Regions from separate parts of the Mesorhizobium sp. C416B genome, predicted to be linked through region 3. Evidence: predicted binding sites of a transcription regulator. Region 3 holds the regulator's gene; each other region holds the start of a gene.
What was found. Region 3 encodes PhoB, which activates phosphate uptake and scavenging genes when phosphate is short. Its sites were predicted from a motif close to TGTCATNNANCTGTCAT; they were not measured.
Positions count from the first base shown of each region.

Region 1: a site for PhoB is predicted at 2,364-2,380, ahead of phnC (phosphonate ABC transporter ATP-binding protein). Genes of this name have one in related genera too.
Region 2: a site for PhoB is predicted at 1,763-1,779, ahead of NLY43_RS02090 (PhoX family protein). Genes of this name have one in related genera too.
Region 4: a site for PhoB is predicted at 665-681, ahead of NLY43_RS07020 (LTA synthase family protein). Genes of this name have one in related genera too.

Region 1 covers NZ_CP100471.1:4,720,024-4,723,576, reverse strand. Annotated here, with positions in the region: gene NLY43_RS23060 (alpha-D-ribose 1-methylphosphonate 5-phosphate C-P-lyase PhnJ) at 1-21, shown strand, start outside; gene phnK (phosphonate C-P lyase system protein PhnK) at 18-794, shown strand; gene phnL (phosphonate C-P lyase system protein PhnL) at 1,003-1,710, shown strand; gene NLY43_RS23045 (DapH/DapD/GlmU-related protein) at 1,707-2,324, shown strand; gene phnC (phosphonate ABC transporter ATP-binding protein) at 2,455-3,312, shown strand; gene phnD (phosphonate ABC transporter substrate-binding protein) at 3,461-3,553, shown strand, end outside.
Region 2 covers NZ_CP100471.1:399,200-402,752, reverse strand. Annotated here, with positions in the region: gene NLY43_RS02090 (PhoX family protein) at 1-1,707, opposite strand, end outside; gene NLY43_RS02085 (hypothetical protein) at 1,825-2,220, opposite strand; gene urtA (urea ABC transporter substrate-binding protein) at 2,533-3,553, shown strand, end outside.
Region 3 covers NZ_CP100471.1:4,427,958-4,431,510, reverse strand. Annotated here, with positions in the region: gene xylF (D-xylose ABC transporter substrate-binding protein) at 1-259, opposite strand, end outside; gene NLY43_RS21635 (ROK family protein) at 525-1,760, shown strand; gene phoB (phosphate regulon transcriptional regulator PhoB) at 1,791-2,480, opposite strand; gene phoU (phosphate signaling complex protein PhoU) at 2,497-3,201, opposite strand; gene pstB (phosphate ABC transporter ATP-binding protein PstB) at 3,242-3,553, opposite strand, start outside.
Region 4 covers NZ_CP100471.1:1,374,793-1,378,345, forward strand. Annotated here, with positions in the region: gene NLY43_RS07015 (recombinase family protein) at 1-511, opposite strand, end outside; gene NLY43_RS07020 (LTA synthase family protein) at 702-2,660, shown strand; gene rpsF (30S ribosomal protein S6) at 2,971-3,471, shown strand; gene rpsR (30S ribosomal protein S18) at 3,471-3,553, shown strand, end outside.

The sequences.
Region 1 (3,553 bases), 290 kb from region 3:
AAGATGAGGCCAGCAGAATGACCGGCGACCCACTGCTGCGCGTCTCCGAACTGTCCAAATTCTACGGCTCGCGCGTCGGCTGCGAGAATGTCACCTTCGACCTGTGGCCGGGTGAGGTTCTGGCCGTCGTCGGCGAATCCGGCTCCGGCAAGACGACGCTGCTCAACTGCCTGTCGACGCGGCTGCTACCATCTTCTGGCACCGCCAGCTACCGCATGCGCGACGGCCAGTTCCGCGAACTCTACCGTATGAGCGAGGCCGAGTGCCGCTTCCTGATGCGCACCGACTGGGGCTTTGTTCATCAGAACCCCGCCGACGGCTTGCGCATGACGGTGTCTGCCGGCGCCAATGTCGGCGAGCGGCTAATGGCGGTCGGTGACCGCCATTACGGCAAGATCCGCGCCACTGCCGTCGACTGGCTGTCGCGCGTCGAGATCGACGAGGACCGCATCGACGACGAGCCGCGCGCCTTTTCCGGCGGCATGCGCCAGCGCCTGCAAATCGCCCGCAACCTCGTCACCGGACCGAGGCTGGTGTTCATGGACGAGCCGACCGGCGGCCTCGACGTCTCGGTGCAGGCGCGCCTGCTCGATTTGCTGCGCGGGTTGGTCACCGATCTCGGCCTGGCGGCCATCGTCGTCACCCACGATCTCGCCGTCGCCCGGCTTCTGTCGCAGCGTATGATGGTGATGAAAGACGGCCGTGTCGTCGAAAGCGGCCTGACGGATCGCGTGCTCGACGATCCCCGCGCGCCTTACACGCAATTGCTTGTTTCCTCGATTCTACAGGTGTGAAGATGGCGCCAAGGCACCCCCCTCTGGCCTGCCGGCCATCTCCCCCTCAAGGGGGGAGATCAGCAGCTTTTATGTCCCGCCCCTTCTACGATGCAGAAGAATGGCGAAGTCGAACGCGACAGCCAATCTCCCCCCTTGAGGGGGAGATGCCTGGCAAGGCAGAGGGGGGTGTTGGCCCGCGGACGAACAACGATTGGAGAACCTTCTGATGCCGACGCCCCTCGTTGTTTCCGGCGTCGCCAAAAGCTTCACCATGCATCTGCGCGACGGCATCAGATTGCCGGTTGTCGCCGGCGTCTCATTCTCGATCCGGGCCGGTGAATGCGCCGTGCTCGGCGGGCCTTCCGGCGCCGGCAAAAGCTCGATCCTGAAAATGCTCTATGGCAATTATGCCGTCGATGAAGGCCAGATCATCGTTCAGCATGAGGGCGGCCTGATCGATCTCGCCATCGCCAGCCCGCGCACGGTGCTTTCCGTGCGCCGCCAGACGATCGGCTATGTCAGCCAGTTCCTGCGCACCGTGCCGCGCGTCTCCGCGCTCGACGTGGTCGCCGAGCCGCTGGTCGAACGCGGCGAGGACCGCGAGAGCGCGCGAAAAAAAGCACGCACCTTGCTGGGGCAGCTCAATTTGCCGGAAAAGCTCTGGGCGCTGCCGCCGGCGACTTTCTCGGGCGGTGAGCAGCAGCGCGTCAATATCGCGCGCGGCTTCATCACCGAGCATCCGGTCTTGCTGCTCGACGAGCCGACAGCTTCGCTCGATTCGAAAAACCGCAACGTTGTGGTTGCGTTGATCGCCGCCAAGAAGGCCGGCGGTGTCGCCTTGCTCGGCATCTTCCATGACCCGGATGTGCGTGACGCCGTCGCCGATCGCATCATCGACGTGACCTCTTTCGCCGCCGGAAAAATCGCTGCATGAGCAGGAAACTATCGGAAGCGCCGTTGGTCCACGCCACGGCGCAGGTCGAGAACTCGACATTGGGGCGCTGGACAGAGATCGCCGACCGCAGCCGCGTGTCCGAAAGCATCCTCGGCGACTATTCCTACATCATGCAGGACTGCGTCGTCTGGTGCGCGACCATCGGCAAGTTCTCCAACATAGCCGCCGCCGTGCGCATCAACGCCACAAACCACCCGACCTGGCGGCCGACGCTGCATCACTTCACCTATCGCGCCTCCGACTATTGGGACGACGCCGAGCACGAAACAGAATTCTTCGCCCAGCGCCGCGCCAAACGCGTCTCCATCGGCCACGACACCTGGCTCGGCCACGGCTCGACCATCCTGCCCGGCGTCACCGTCGGCGATGGTGCTGCCGTAGGCGCCGGCGCTGTGGTGTCGAAGGATGTCGCGCCCTACACCATCGTTGGCGGGGTGCCAGCCAAGCCGATCCGCGAGCGTTTCGATCGCCGCACGGCCGAACGCTACCAGGCGCTCGCCTGGTGGGACTGGGACCACGCCAGGCTGCGCGCCGCGCTCGACGATTTTCGCGTACTCGAGGCAGACGCGTTCCTCGAGAAATACGGCGCCTGATCGGGTGCGACCACCCCCACTTGCCGCACGGCTGTGGAGCGTAACAAAACTGACATCGTGATGACATGGCAGGTTCATGTCGCTGCGCTAGGCGAGAACCAGACGATCAATTCAGGTCTGGAACTCTTCGATGTTATCGACCCCTGCCACGCTCGAAATCCGCGGCGTCTCGCGCCGATTTGGCAAGAACACCGCTGTCAGCGCCATCGACCTGTCGATCCCGCAGGGCCAGATGGTCGGCATCATCGGTCGTTCCGGCACCGGCAAATCCACCCTCCTCCGCATGATCAACCGTCTCATCGACCCCAGCCAGGGATCGATTTTTTTTGACGGTGCCGAGGTCTCGCGGCTGCGTGGCTCGCCGCTGCGACGCTGGCAGCGCGACTGCGCCATGATCTTCCAGCAGTTCAACCTGGTGCCGCGCCTCGATGTGCTGACCAATGTGCTGCTCGGCCGTCTCAATCATCGCTCGACCTTTTCCAACCTGCTCGGCATGTTTACCCGCGCCGAATGCGCTGAGGCGATTGCAGCACTCGAGCGCCTCGACATCGCCCGCACCGCACTGCAGCCAGCCGGCACGCTGTCTGGCGGCCAGCAGCAGCGCGTCGCCATTGCCCGCGCCATGATGCAGCAGCCCAAGGTGCTGCTCGCCGATGAGCCGATCGCTTCGCTCGACCCGCTCAACGCCAAGGTGGTGATGGACTCGCTGCAGGACATCAACCTGCGCGAAGGCATCACCGTCGTCACCAATCTGCACACGCTGGACACCGCCCGCACCTATTGCAACCGCATCATCGGCATGGCTGCCGGCAAGATCGTCTTCGACGGTCCGCCGGAAGCGCTCAACCGCGAGGCCGTGCGCCTGGTCTATGGCGCCGACGGCAACGGCGTCGATATCTCCGAGGCCATCACCTCGACCAGCATCGCCTACAAGCAAAAGATCGCCGCATCCGCCAGCCCGCTCGAGCCCGCATTCCCCGGGTACTGATCCATGATCCCGAAAAGTGGATACCGGTTTTCGGAAAAGATCATGGACCAAAACTGAGCCGCACTGGATCGACCGCCCGCGTCAAGGGCACTTGCAAAAATCAAGAACGCTGCCGGCGCGGGGCCGGAACTTACAGGAGAGACATCAAATGTTCAGGAAGATGGTATTCGGCGCCGTTTCGGCTCTCGCCATGGCAACCAGCGCCGCGCATGCGGCCGACCTCAAGGAATTCCGCGTCGGC
Region 2 (3,553 bases), 2.7 Mb from region 3:
CAGCAGCTTCGGCAGGCCGCGCGCCGCACCTTCGGTGTCGACGCCATAGACGCCGTCCGGCAGGTCGAAATCATTGGCGCCGTCCGTCGCCACCCACAGCCGCCCCGCCGGGTCGAAGGTGATGTTGTCGGGGCAGACGAACCAGCCATTGTCCGACGTGTCCGGATGAAAAGTGGCGCCGACCTTGGCATCTTTCGGGTTGCCGCAGAGCACGAACAGGTCCCAGGCATACTTTTCCGCCGTGTGGTCGGCATCCGCGCCGCGGCCGCCGGGCGGGATCAGTTCGACAATATGGCCCCAGAGATTTTCCGGCCGCGTGTTGGCCGGATTGACCTTTGACTGGTCGCGCTTCTTGTTCTTGGTCATCACCGCATAGACGCGGCCGGTCACCGGATTGGTCTCGATGTCCTCGGGCCGGTCCATCGGCGTGGCGCCGAGCGCATCTGCCGCAAACCGCGTCTTCAACAGCACCTCGGCCTGGTCGGCAAAACCGTTCTCGACGGTAAGCTTGCCCTGGCCGTGCACCAACGGCAGCCACGTCATCGAGCCATCGGCATCGAAGCGGGCGACCGACAGCACGCCATCGTCGAGCAGATCGGCGCCGGAGGCCGGGTTGGCCTTGTCATAGGCCTTGGCCGAGACGAAGCGGTACATATATTCGAAATAGTCGTCGTCACCCATATAGACGACAACGCGGCCGTCCTTGTTGAGGACCACGGTCGAGGCCTCATGCGACATGCGGCCAAGTGCCGTGCGCTTCACCGGCCTGGACTGAGGATCGTAAGGGTCGATCTCGACCACCCAGTCGAAGCGGTTGGCCTCGTTCGGTTCCTTGTCGAGGTTGAAGCGGTCATGGAAGCGGCCGCGGCCATAGATGTCGGAGCCGTCGAAGCCGTAACGGTCGAGCAGGTCGGCAGTCGGCGCCTTTTTCGGGTCGCCGCCGAAAATATCGGACACGCCTTCCTCGCAGGTCAGCACCGTACCCCAGGGGGTGAAACCGCCGCTGCAGTTGTAGCTGGTGCCGAGCACTTTGGTGCCAGTCGCGTCGGCCGAGGTCTTCATCAGCGCATGGCCGGCAACCGGTCCGGAAACGGTCATTTCGGTGTTGGCGGTGATGCGGCGGTTCAGCGGACTGTCGGCTACGGTTTCCCACTTGCCGTCCTTCAATTGCACCTCGACGATCGAATGGCCCATCGCGGCCATCCCGAGATCGACCTGTTCCCTGGTCATCGTCTTGCCGGCATCGCCCTCGGTCATCCCCGGAAACATCACATTGGGCGAGATGTATTCGTTGTTGACGCAGAGCAGGCCATGATCGGAATTCACCGTGCCCTTCGGCAGCGGCATGAAGGCGATGTAGTCGCAATTGTAGCCGAAGCGCTTTTCCTGTTCCTCCGCCGCGACCTTGTTGCCGTCGAATTCGGCGAGGCCGGCTGCAAGCGGATCTCCCCAGCGCGCGACGATGGTCGTCTCATAGCCTTCGGCGGCGGCATGGGTCTTGTCGTAGACCCGCTTCAGCTCGGGAAACCCGAGCGTCGACTGCGCTGCGGCGGCATGCGTTTCGCCGGCAAACAAGGAGCCGACAAAGCTGCCGCCGGCAATCAGCGCGCCGGAGGCGAGGCTGCCTTTCAAAAGAGACCGGCGCGAGACGCGCTCGGCAATGATTTCGCGGATGACGGGGGAGGATGAAGACGGTGTATTGGCCATGGTGTCTGCCTCTCAGGGTGGATGTTACGGCGCACCGTTGCCCTAGTCTGCTTAGGCAACATTCACATGACATAAGAGGAAGGTTTTGCCGCAACTGGGCGCGGCACTACGCATCGCTCAGCCCTTGGTGCAGGTCGAGGCGGTGAAGGCGCCGTCGGGCTGCTTCAGAATGATGTCGAATGACGGGGCGGTCTCGCCGTCCAGTGTTGCCTGTGTCATGGAGACGGAGTTGCCACCGGTGGTATAGCCGCCCAGCGGCCCGAGCCAGGTGATCTCGCCATTGGCATTCATCTGATAGTTGTAGCCTTGCGTCGCGGTGCCGAATGTCACCGGACCACTATAGACATTGCCCTTGATGGTGATGTCGCCGAGGTTGAGGAAGGCGCCGAGCAGGTAGACCTCGCAATGATAGTTGCCGTCCGGAAGCTTGCCCTCGCTGAAATCGGCGCGCGCGGCGCCGCTCGTTGCCATCAGCAGCAGGATGCCGGAAATGCATGAGGTGCGAGATGTCATGACGTCACTCTTTTGAAGGGCGAGCTTGCCCTATTTTTGCGCGGTACCGCAACATTGTTAGCCCGGAACACACGGCCGGAGATCAAAAACTAGGCATTTGTCTCAATTGGGCAACAATTAGGCAAAAGCCATGTGCGCTGCGCAAATTTGCCTCAATCAATTTTCGCCGGCTACCACTGTTTTCTCGAGGCTAATATACCAACCGGCTGATAACGCTCGGCTATTCCATCTTCGTGAGCGGCGCCTTTGCGTTTGGCACGGCAGTTGCATTGCATTATCGCGGTGCAATCAAACAGCTTGGGAGTCTTCGGTATGAGGGGTAATTTCTCCACAATAACAAAAATGTTTTCGGCCGGCGTGGTCGCCGCCGGCCTGTCGATGTCGTCTCCGGCCCAGGCCGCCGAAGACACGATCAAGGTCGGCATTCTGCATTCGCTGTCGGGGACCATGGCGATTTCGGAGACGACGCTGAAAGACGCCATGCTGATGCTCATCGAAGAGCAGAACGCCAAGGGCGGCCTGCTCGGCAAGAAGCTTGAGGCGGTCGTTGTCGATCCGGCCTCCAACTGGCCGCTCTTCGCCGAGAAGGCGCGTGAGCTGATCTCCAAGGACAAGGTCGCCGCCGTGTTCGGCTGCTGGACTTCGGTGTCGCGCAAATCGGTGCTGCCGGTGTTCTCGGAACTCGACAACATCCTGTTCTACCCCGTCCAGTATGAGGGCGAGGAAAGCGAGCGCAACGTGTTCTACACCGGCGCCGCCCCGAACCAGCAGGCGATTCCCGCTGTCGATTATCTCATGAGCGAAGACGGTGGCTCGGTGAAGCGCTGGGTGTTGGAAGGCACCGACTACGTCTATCCCCGCACCACCAACAAAATCCTCGAGGCCTATCTGAAGGCCAAGGGCGTCGCCGCCGAAGACATCATGGTCAACTACACGCCGTTCGGCTTCTCCGACTGGCAGACCGAAGTCTCCGCAATCAAGAAATTCGGCTCGGCCGGCAAGAAGACCGCCGTCGTCTCGACCGTCAATGGCGACGCCAACGTTCCGTTCTACAAGGAACTCGGCAACCAGGGCATCAAGGCCGAGGACATCCCGGTCATGGCCTTTTCGGTCGGTGAGGAAGAACTGGCCGGTCTCGATACCGCGCCGCTGGTCGGCCATCTCGCTGCCTGGAACTATTTCGAGAGCGTCGACACACCCGAAAACAAGAAGTTCATCGCCGACTGGCACAAGTTCATCAAGAATGACAAGCGCACCACCAACGACCCGATGGAAGCTCACTATATCGGCTTCAACATGTGGGTGAAGGCGGTCGAAAAGGCTGGCACCACCG
Region 3 (3,553 bases):
TCAGCGAGTTGGCGCCCTGCGAGATCAGGCTTTCGACGTCGGTCAGCTGCTTGCCGGGATTGGACTGCGCGTCGGCCGAAATGTACTTGTCGCCGGCAGCCTCGATCGCCGTTTTCATCGCCGCCTCGTCGGTCTTCCAGCGCTCTTCCTGGAAGTTCGACCACGACACGCCGATGACCTTGTCCTTCGCCTGCGCGACCGACATCAGCGCCAGCGACATGGCGACACCCGCCAGCATGGCGGCTGCAAATCTGTTCATCATAATCCTCCCTGCGCCGCGTGCGGCGCGACAAAACTGGCCCGAGGGCCGGCACACAGAGGCCCTATTTTTTCGAGCCTCGAAAAAATACTGGTTCAATGATAAGGCGCTGTCAACATCGATTCTGATGGATTCTGATGGCCTTGCCGAATTTTTTCGAGGTCCGCAATAAACAATGACAGGGCTGCCGGCGTCTGCCAATATTTGGCTGGTGCCGTCGAACGCCTTCACTATCATGAGGCGCGAGGAGGCCGGGAGGAAACAAATGTCGGTTGGAATCCGCCACGACGATCTGCGCCGTCGCAACCGTGCCATGGTGATTTCGGCCGTGCGCCGGGCCGGCCAGCCGTCGCGGACCGAGATTGCGGCGACCACCGGCCTCAGCCACTCGACCATATCGGCAATCTCGTCTGATCTGATTCAAGAAGGCGTCCTGATTGAAGGCAAACCTGGCGAGACAGGCGCACTGAAACGCGGCCGGCCGCAGGTCGGCCTTGGCCTCAACCCGGAAGCGGCGGCGGTGATGACCGTCGTGCTGTCGCTCAATTTCCTGTCCGTCACCGTCATCGACTATGCCGGCCACGTCGTCGCCGAGGAACAGCGCCGGCTGGACACGCTGACCAAGCCGCGCGACGAGCTGATTGGCGAATGCGTAGCAATCGTCCGGCGGCGGCTTGAGGATCCCGACCTCGATGTCCAGAGCATCGCCCGCATTGCCATGGGCATCCAGGGCATCACCGATTCGCAGGCGCGCGCCATGCTGTGGTCGCCAATCACGCCACTGACCGACATTGCCTTCGCCGACATGTTGGAAGTGGAATTCGGCATTCCGGCCACCATGGAGAACGACTGCAATATGATGGCGGTGGCGCTGCAATGGCGCCAGCCCGAGCGCTACCGCGACAACTTTATCGCCATCCTCTTGTCGCACGGCATCGGCATGGGACTGGTGCTGAAAGGCGAACTGTTCACCGGCACCCATTCCTCGGGCGGCGAGTTCGGCCACATGATCCACCGTCCGGGCGGCGCGCTCTGCCGCTGCGGGCGGCGCGGCTGCGTCGAGGCCTATGCCGGAAACTACGCCATCTGGCGCAGCGCCAAAATGATGGGCGAGGATGCCGAGCCGGTCGATATCGGCGACGCTGATATGCGCGCACTCGCCGCGCGCGCCCGCGAAACCGATGGCCCGGAGCGCGAAGCCTATCGCAGGGCCGGTGAGGCGCTCGGCTTCGGCCTCGGCAGCCTGTTTGCTCTGATCGATCCGGCACCCGTCGCCATGGTCGGCGTCAGCGCCGCCGCCTTCGACCTGATCGAGCCGGCATTGCGCGAAGCGATCGCCCAGACCGCCGGCGGCCAGCACTCGAAATCGATCTCCTTCGACACCGAGCCCAACGAGCTGCCGCTGATCCGCGAAGGCTGCGCCATGCGCGCGCTCGGCTTCGTCGACCAGGAGATTTTCGCGCCGGGCATTCAGGCGAAATCCGGCAAGCATGTCGCCTGAATGGCCGGCAACGGCGCGACGCGCAGCATCCTAGTCTTCCCTAATAGCGTAGCCGGCGCCGCGAATGGTACGGATGACATCCGGCATGCGGCCGTTGTTGACGGCCTTGCGCAGCCGCCCGACATGCACGTCGACGGTTCGCTCGTCTATATAGATCGTCTCGCCCCAGACATTGTCGAGCAGTTGGCTGCGCGAGAACACGCGGCCGGGATGGCGCATCATGAATTCGAGCAGCCGGAACTCGGTCGGTCCGAGCCTGATCTCGCTCTTCTTGCGGTAGACCCGGTGCGATTCTCGATCGAGCACGATGTCGCCGACCTTGAGCACGCTCGACAGCACTTCCGGCTTGGCGCGGCGCAGCAGCGCTTTCACGCGCGCCATGAACTCCGGCGTCGAGAATGGCTTGACCAGATAGTCGTCGGCACCGGTGGACAGGCCGCGCACGCGGTCGCTTTCCTCACCGCGCGCGGTCAGCATGATGATCGGCAGCCGCTCGGTTTCGGGCCGCACTCTAAGCCGCCGGCAGAGCTCGATGCCGGAAACAGCCGGCACCATCCAGTCGAGCACCAGGAGATCGGGCACGTTTTCCTGCAGGCGGATCTCGGCCTCGTCGCCGCGTGTCACCACCTCGACCTGATAGCCTTCGGATTCGAGGTTGTAGCGGAGGAGCACGCCTAGTGGCTCCTCGTCCTCCACGACCATGATGCGTGGCGCGATCATAGGCAGTTCACCCTCATCAGGCCGGCGTGGCCATCGCCGTCTCGTCCTGCTTCGGACGATTGGCGGGCAATTGCTGGCCGGTCAGCACATAATACGCATTTTCGGCGATGTTGGTGACATGATCGCCGATGCGCTCAAGATTCTTGGCGCAGAACAAGAGATGCGTGCAGGCGGTGATGTTGCGAGGGTCTTCCATCATGTAGGTCAAGAGCTCACGAAACACGGACGTGTATTTGACGTCGATGCGCTCGTCGTCATTCCTGAGTTTTGCAAGAGCTGCCGCATCGGTGGCGGCATATTCCTCGACGACGCCTTGCACCTGGATCAGCACCAGTTGCGCCATGGCATCGATGGAGTGCGAGAGGTCGCGCGGCGTGACGCTCAAGCCCACGGTGCCGACGCGTTTGGCGATGTTCTTGGCGAGATCGCCGATGCGCTCGAGGTCGCCGGCCATGCGGATCGAGCCGACCACGGCGCGCAGATCGTTGGCCATCGGCTGGCGCTTGGCGATCAGCGTGATGGCGCGGTCGTCCAGTTCGCGCTGGCGCGCATCCATGATGGCGTCGTCGGAAACGACACGCTGTGCCAGCGCATTGTCCGAATTGAGCAGCGCCCTGGTCGAGCCGCTGACCATCGAGCCTGCCAGATCGCCCATGTCGCGGATCAGCTTGCTGATCTGCCCGAGCTCTTCATCGAAGGAGGCGACGGTATGTTCACCCATGATCTTGGTCCTCGTGCCTGAAATTCACCCGCCGGAAGGTTCAGCCGAAGCGGCCGGTAATGTAATCTTGGGTGCGCTTGTCGTCGGGGTTGGTGAACATCTTGTCGGTTGCGCCCTCCTCGACGAGATAGCCGAGATGGAACATCGCCGTGCGCTGCGACACGCGCGCCGCCTGCTGCATCGAATGGGTGACGATGACGATCGTGTAGTTCTGGCGCAGTTCGTCGATCAGCTCCTCGACACGGGCGGTGGCGATCGGATCAAGCGCCGAGCAGGGCTCATCCATCAGGATCACTTCCGGCGACACGGCGATGGCGCGCGCGATGCACAGGCGCTGCTGCTGGCCGCCGGA
Region 4 (3,553 bases), 3.1 Mb from region 3:
TCCAACTGTCTTTCACACGCCTTGAAAGCTTCTGCGAAAAGCGATGGCTTGCCCGCATTTCGTCAATGGCGTCTTCCAAATCCCGTTCGATGATGTCTTCCCAACGGAACACCCTTTCGGACTCTTCACCGAGCGTGACCAGCACGATTCCAGCTTTGAGAATTTCAAGGAACACTGACAACACTTCCACCGTTCGCATACGGCTTAGGCGGTCAAGGGCTTCCACTAATAGGTACGAACCTTTGACAATTTTGCCTTCCTTGGCAGCGGTGACGAACGCACCCATGGCACCTTCGGCAAGGTTCTTGCCATGGTAAGCTGACACACCGGCATCAACCATAATTTTATCATCAGCCAGCTTGACACCATTTCGCTGGCACCACTGTTCAGCCAAGTGTTTTTGGCGACGTAGTGAATCGCCAGCACCTTGGATGACTGATGACCATCGGATGTAGGAATACGCTATCTTTTCCGAATATACGCCTTCTGTAGAAAAATGCAGTGTTTTCATAGGGTTCCGCCTGTCCACCAGCCATGTATGAAGCCTGTTTTGTTGATACAAGCTTCTAGGGTGGTAAAACTTGTCGCCGATCACACCTGATGAAAACCGCTCACGAATCGTTTGCTGGCTCTTCTTATTTTCGCCACAGGCGCTAGCTTTTGCATGACAGTTCTATGACAGAACGGTGGCGCGAGTGGAAATGCGCGTTGCTTGGGCCGGGGGAAGAGACGTGGCTAGGATCAGGAAGGGCGCGGCCGTACCAGCGCCACAGTTCTTGGAAGACGATCCGTCCACCGGCTACCTGCCGGGGCGCAGATGGCCGGTCATCCGCTACGGTCTGGTCACGCTGCTTGCCTCCGCCATCCTGGTGTTCGCCATCGAATGGATCGTGCGCGGCGACTTCTTCGGCACAGTCGACTTCTTCCTGCAGCCATTCAAGCCGGGCTGGACCACCATCATTGTCTTTGCATTGGTGCTGATGGGACTGGACGCCGTGCTTGGCCGCAGTCACCAGAGCCTGATGATCGTGGCGCCGCTGACGCTGGCGCTGGCCTTTGTCGGGCATCAGAAGTCGCATTATCTCGGCGATCCGCTCTACCCAACCGATTTTCTTTATTCGCGCCAGATCATGGCACTGATGCCGCTCCTGGTGCGCGAGCGGCCCTGGACGGCGCTCGCCATGGCGGTCGGCATCGTCGCCGGCCTGTCGCTGCTGATCTATGGCTGGCGGTTGTGGCGCCGCAAGGTTCCGATCCTCAGCCGCAAAGGGCGGCTGGCGCGGCTGACGCTGGCAGTGCCGCTGCTCGCCTTCTTCGTCTCGATCATGGACTACGCCACCTTCTCGTGGACCCGCGACCGGCTGCAGATCATCCCGATCATGTGGGACCAGAAGGAGAACTACGCCTCCAACGGGTTTGCGCTGGCCTTCGCGCTCAACGTGCCGATGGCGCATGTCTCGGCGCCGGCGGGCTATTCCGACAAGGCGATCGACGCGATCGACAGGCCTGATGTGGCGGCCTCGGTACCGGATGAGAAACCCGACATCATCGTGGTGATGAGCGAATCTTTCTGGGATCCGACCAAGCTGCCCGGCGTCACAATCACGCCTGACCCGATCCCCAATGTGCGGGCGCTGCGTTCCGGCTATATGTTCTCGCCGGAATTCGGCGGCATGACCGCCAACATCGAATTCGAGGCGCTGACCGGCTTTTCCAATGCCTTCCTGCCGGCGGGCTCGATCCCCTATCAGCAATATGTGCGCACGCCGACGCCGTCGCTGGCGACCTTCCTGAAAAGCGAGGGATACCGGGCGCGCGCCATCCATCCGGGCACCAACTGGTTCTGGAACAGGGGCGCCGTCTATGCCGATTTCGGCTTCAACGATTTCCGCTCGGAAGAGACGCTGCCGCCACTGGAAAAGCGCGGGCCGCTGGCTTCCGATGCCTCGATGACCGACGAGATCATCGCAGAGGCCGACGCCAGCGAGCGGCCGGTGTTCTTCTTCGCCGTCAGCCTGCAGAACCACGGTCCCTACGAGCCGTACCGCTATTACAATCCGACCCACAAGGTCGCGGCGCCGATCAGCACATGGGCGCGGGAATCGCTGCTCAGCTACGCCGAAGGCTCCGCCGATGCCGACCGTGGCCTCGAACGATTGATCGAATGGGCGAAGAAGCGCGAGCGGCCGACGGTCATCGCCTTCTTCGGCGACCATCTGCCGCCGCTCGGCCCCGTCTATGTCGAAACCGGTTACCTGAAAGACAATGTCGCGCCGCGCAAGGAACCGACGCCGGAGGCGGCACTGGAGCATCATCAGACGCCGCTGGTCATCTGGTCTAACCGCACCGGTCCGGCGCAGGATATGGGCGCGGTGAGCCCGGCCTTCCTGCCCTACCATATCCTTACCACGGCCGGGATCACGCACCCCTACTATACCGGCTTCTTAGGCGCGCTGCGCGAACGCTATCGCGTCGTGGATCGCAATCTGCTTTTGACACCGTCAGGTGAGGCCACGGCGGACTGGGCGCGGCAGAAGGACATCGATCCGGCGATCAACGATTTCCGCCTGCTGCAATACGATATGATGTTCGGCAAGCGTAAGGCGGCTCCGGACTTCTTCCCCGAAACGATCAACGGTCGTACCCCGCATACGAGTTGATGCCTGGTCTTTCCAACCCTGCGACGCCAGGACGCTGTCCGGAGCATGCGTTACCCTTGCCTTCCAGCCAAATTGCTATATAGACGCCCGCAATCTGCCGGTCCTTGCTGGGGGCTGAACGGAGGGCCGGAGGTTTTATCCAAAACCTTCGTGTGAAGCCAGAAGCGCTTCCGCCTCCCGTGTCTCCGCTCTCGACCGTCTCGAAATGCTCCTTTCTTCCTCGCCCCCTCGGGACCAGCGGGTCAGAGAAGTTGCAGAGGCTTTTGCCGCGAGGATCCGGGAGAGAAACGAAGAAAGGCACTGAACCACTATGGCTCTATACGAACATGTGTTCCTTGCCCGGCAGGACCTCTCGCAGCAGCAGGTCGATGCGCTTGTCGAACAGTACAAGGGCGTCATCTCCGCAAATGGCGGGTCCGTCGGCCGGGTCGAGAACTGGGGACTGAAGTCCCTCACCTACCGGGTCAACAAGAACCGGAAGGCTTACTACACGCTTATGGACCTCAACTGCCCGCCGGCAGCGCTCAACGAGATGGAGCGCCAGATGGGCCTGTCCGAGGACGTGCTGCGTTTCCTGACCGTCAAGGTCGAGGCGCATGAGGAAGGCCCGTCGGCCATGATGCAGAAGCGCGAAGAGCGCTCGGAACGCGGCGGCTTTGGCGACCGCGACCGTGGTGATCGTGGTCCGCGCTCGTTCGGCGACCGTGATCGCGGCGACCGTGGCGATCGTCCGCCGCGCTCATTTGGCGACGCCGGTGGTGATCGTGGTCCGCGCCGTCCGCGCGAAGGCGTTGAAGGAGGTGCAGAATAATGGTCGACATCAATCAGATCCCGACCCGGCGCCCGTTCCATCGCCGCCGCAAGACCTGCCCGTTCTCCGGCGCCAACGCGCC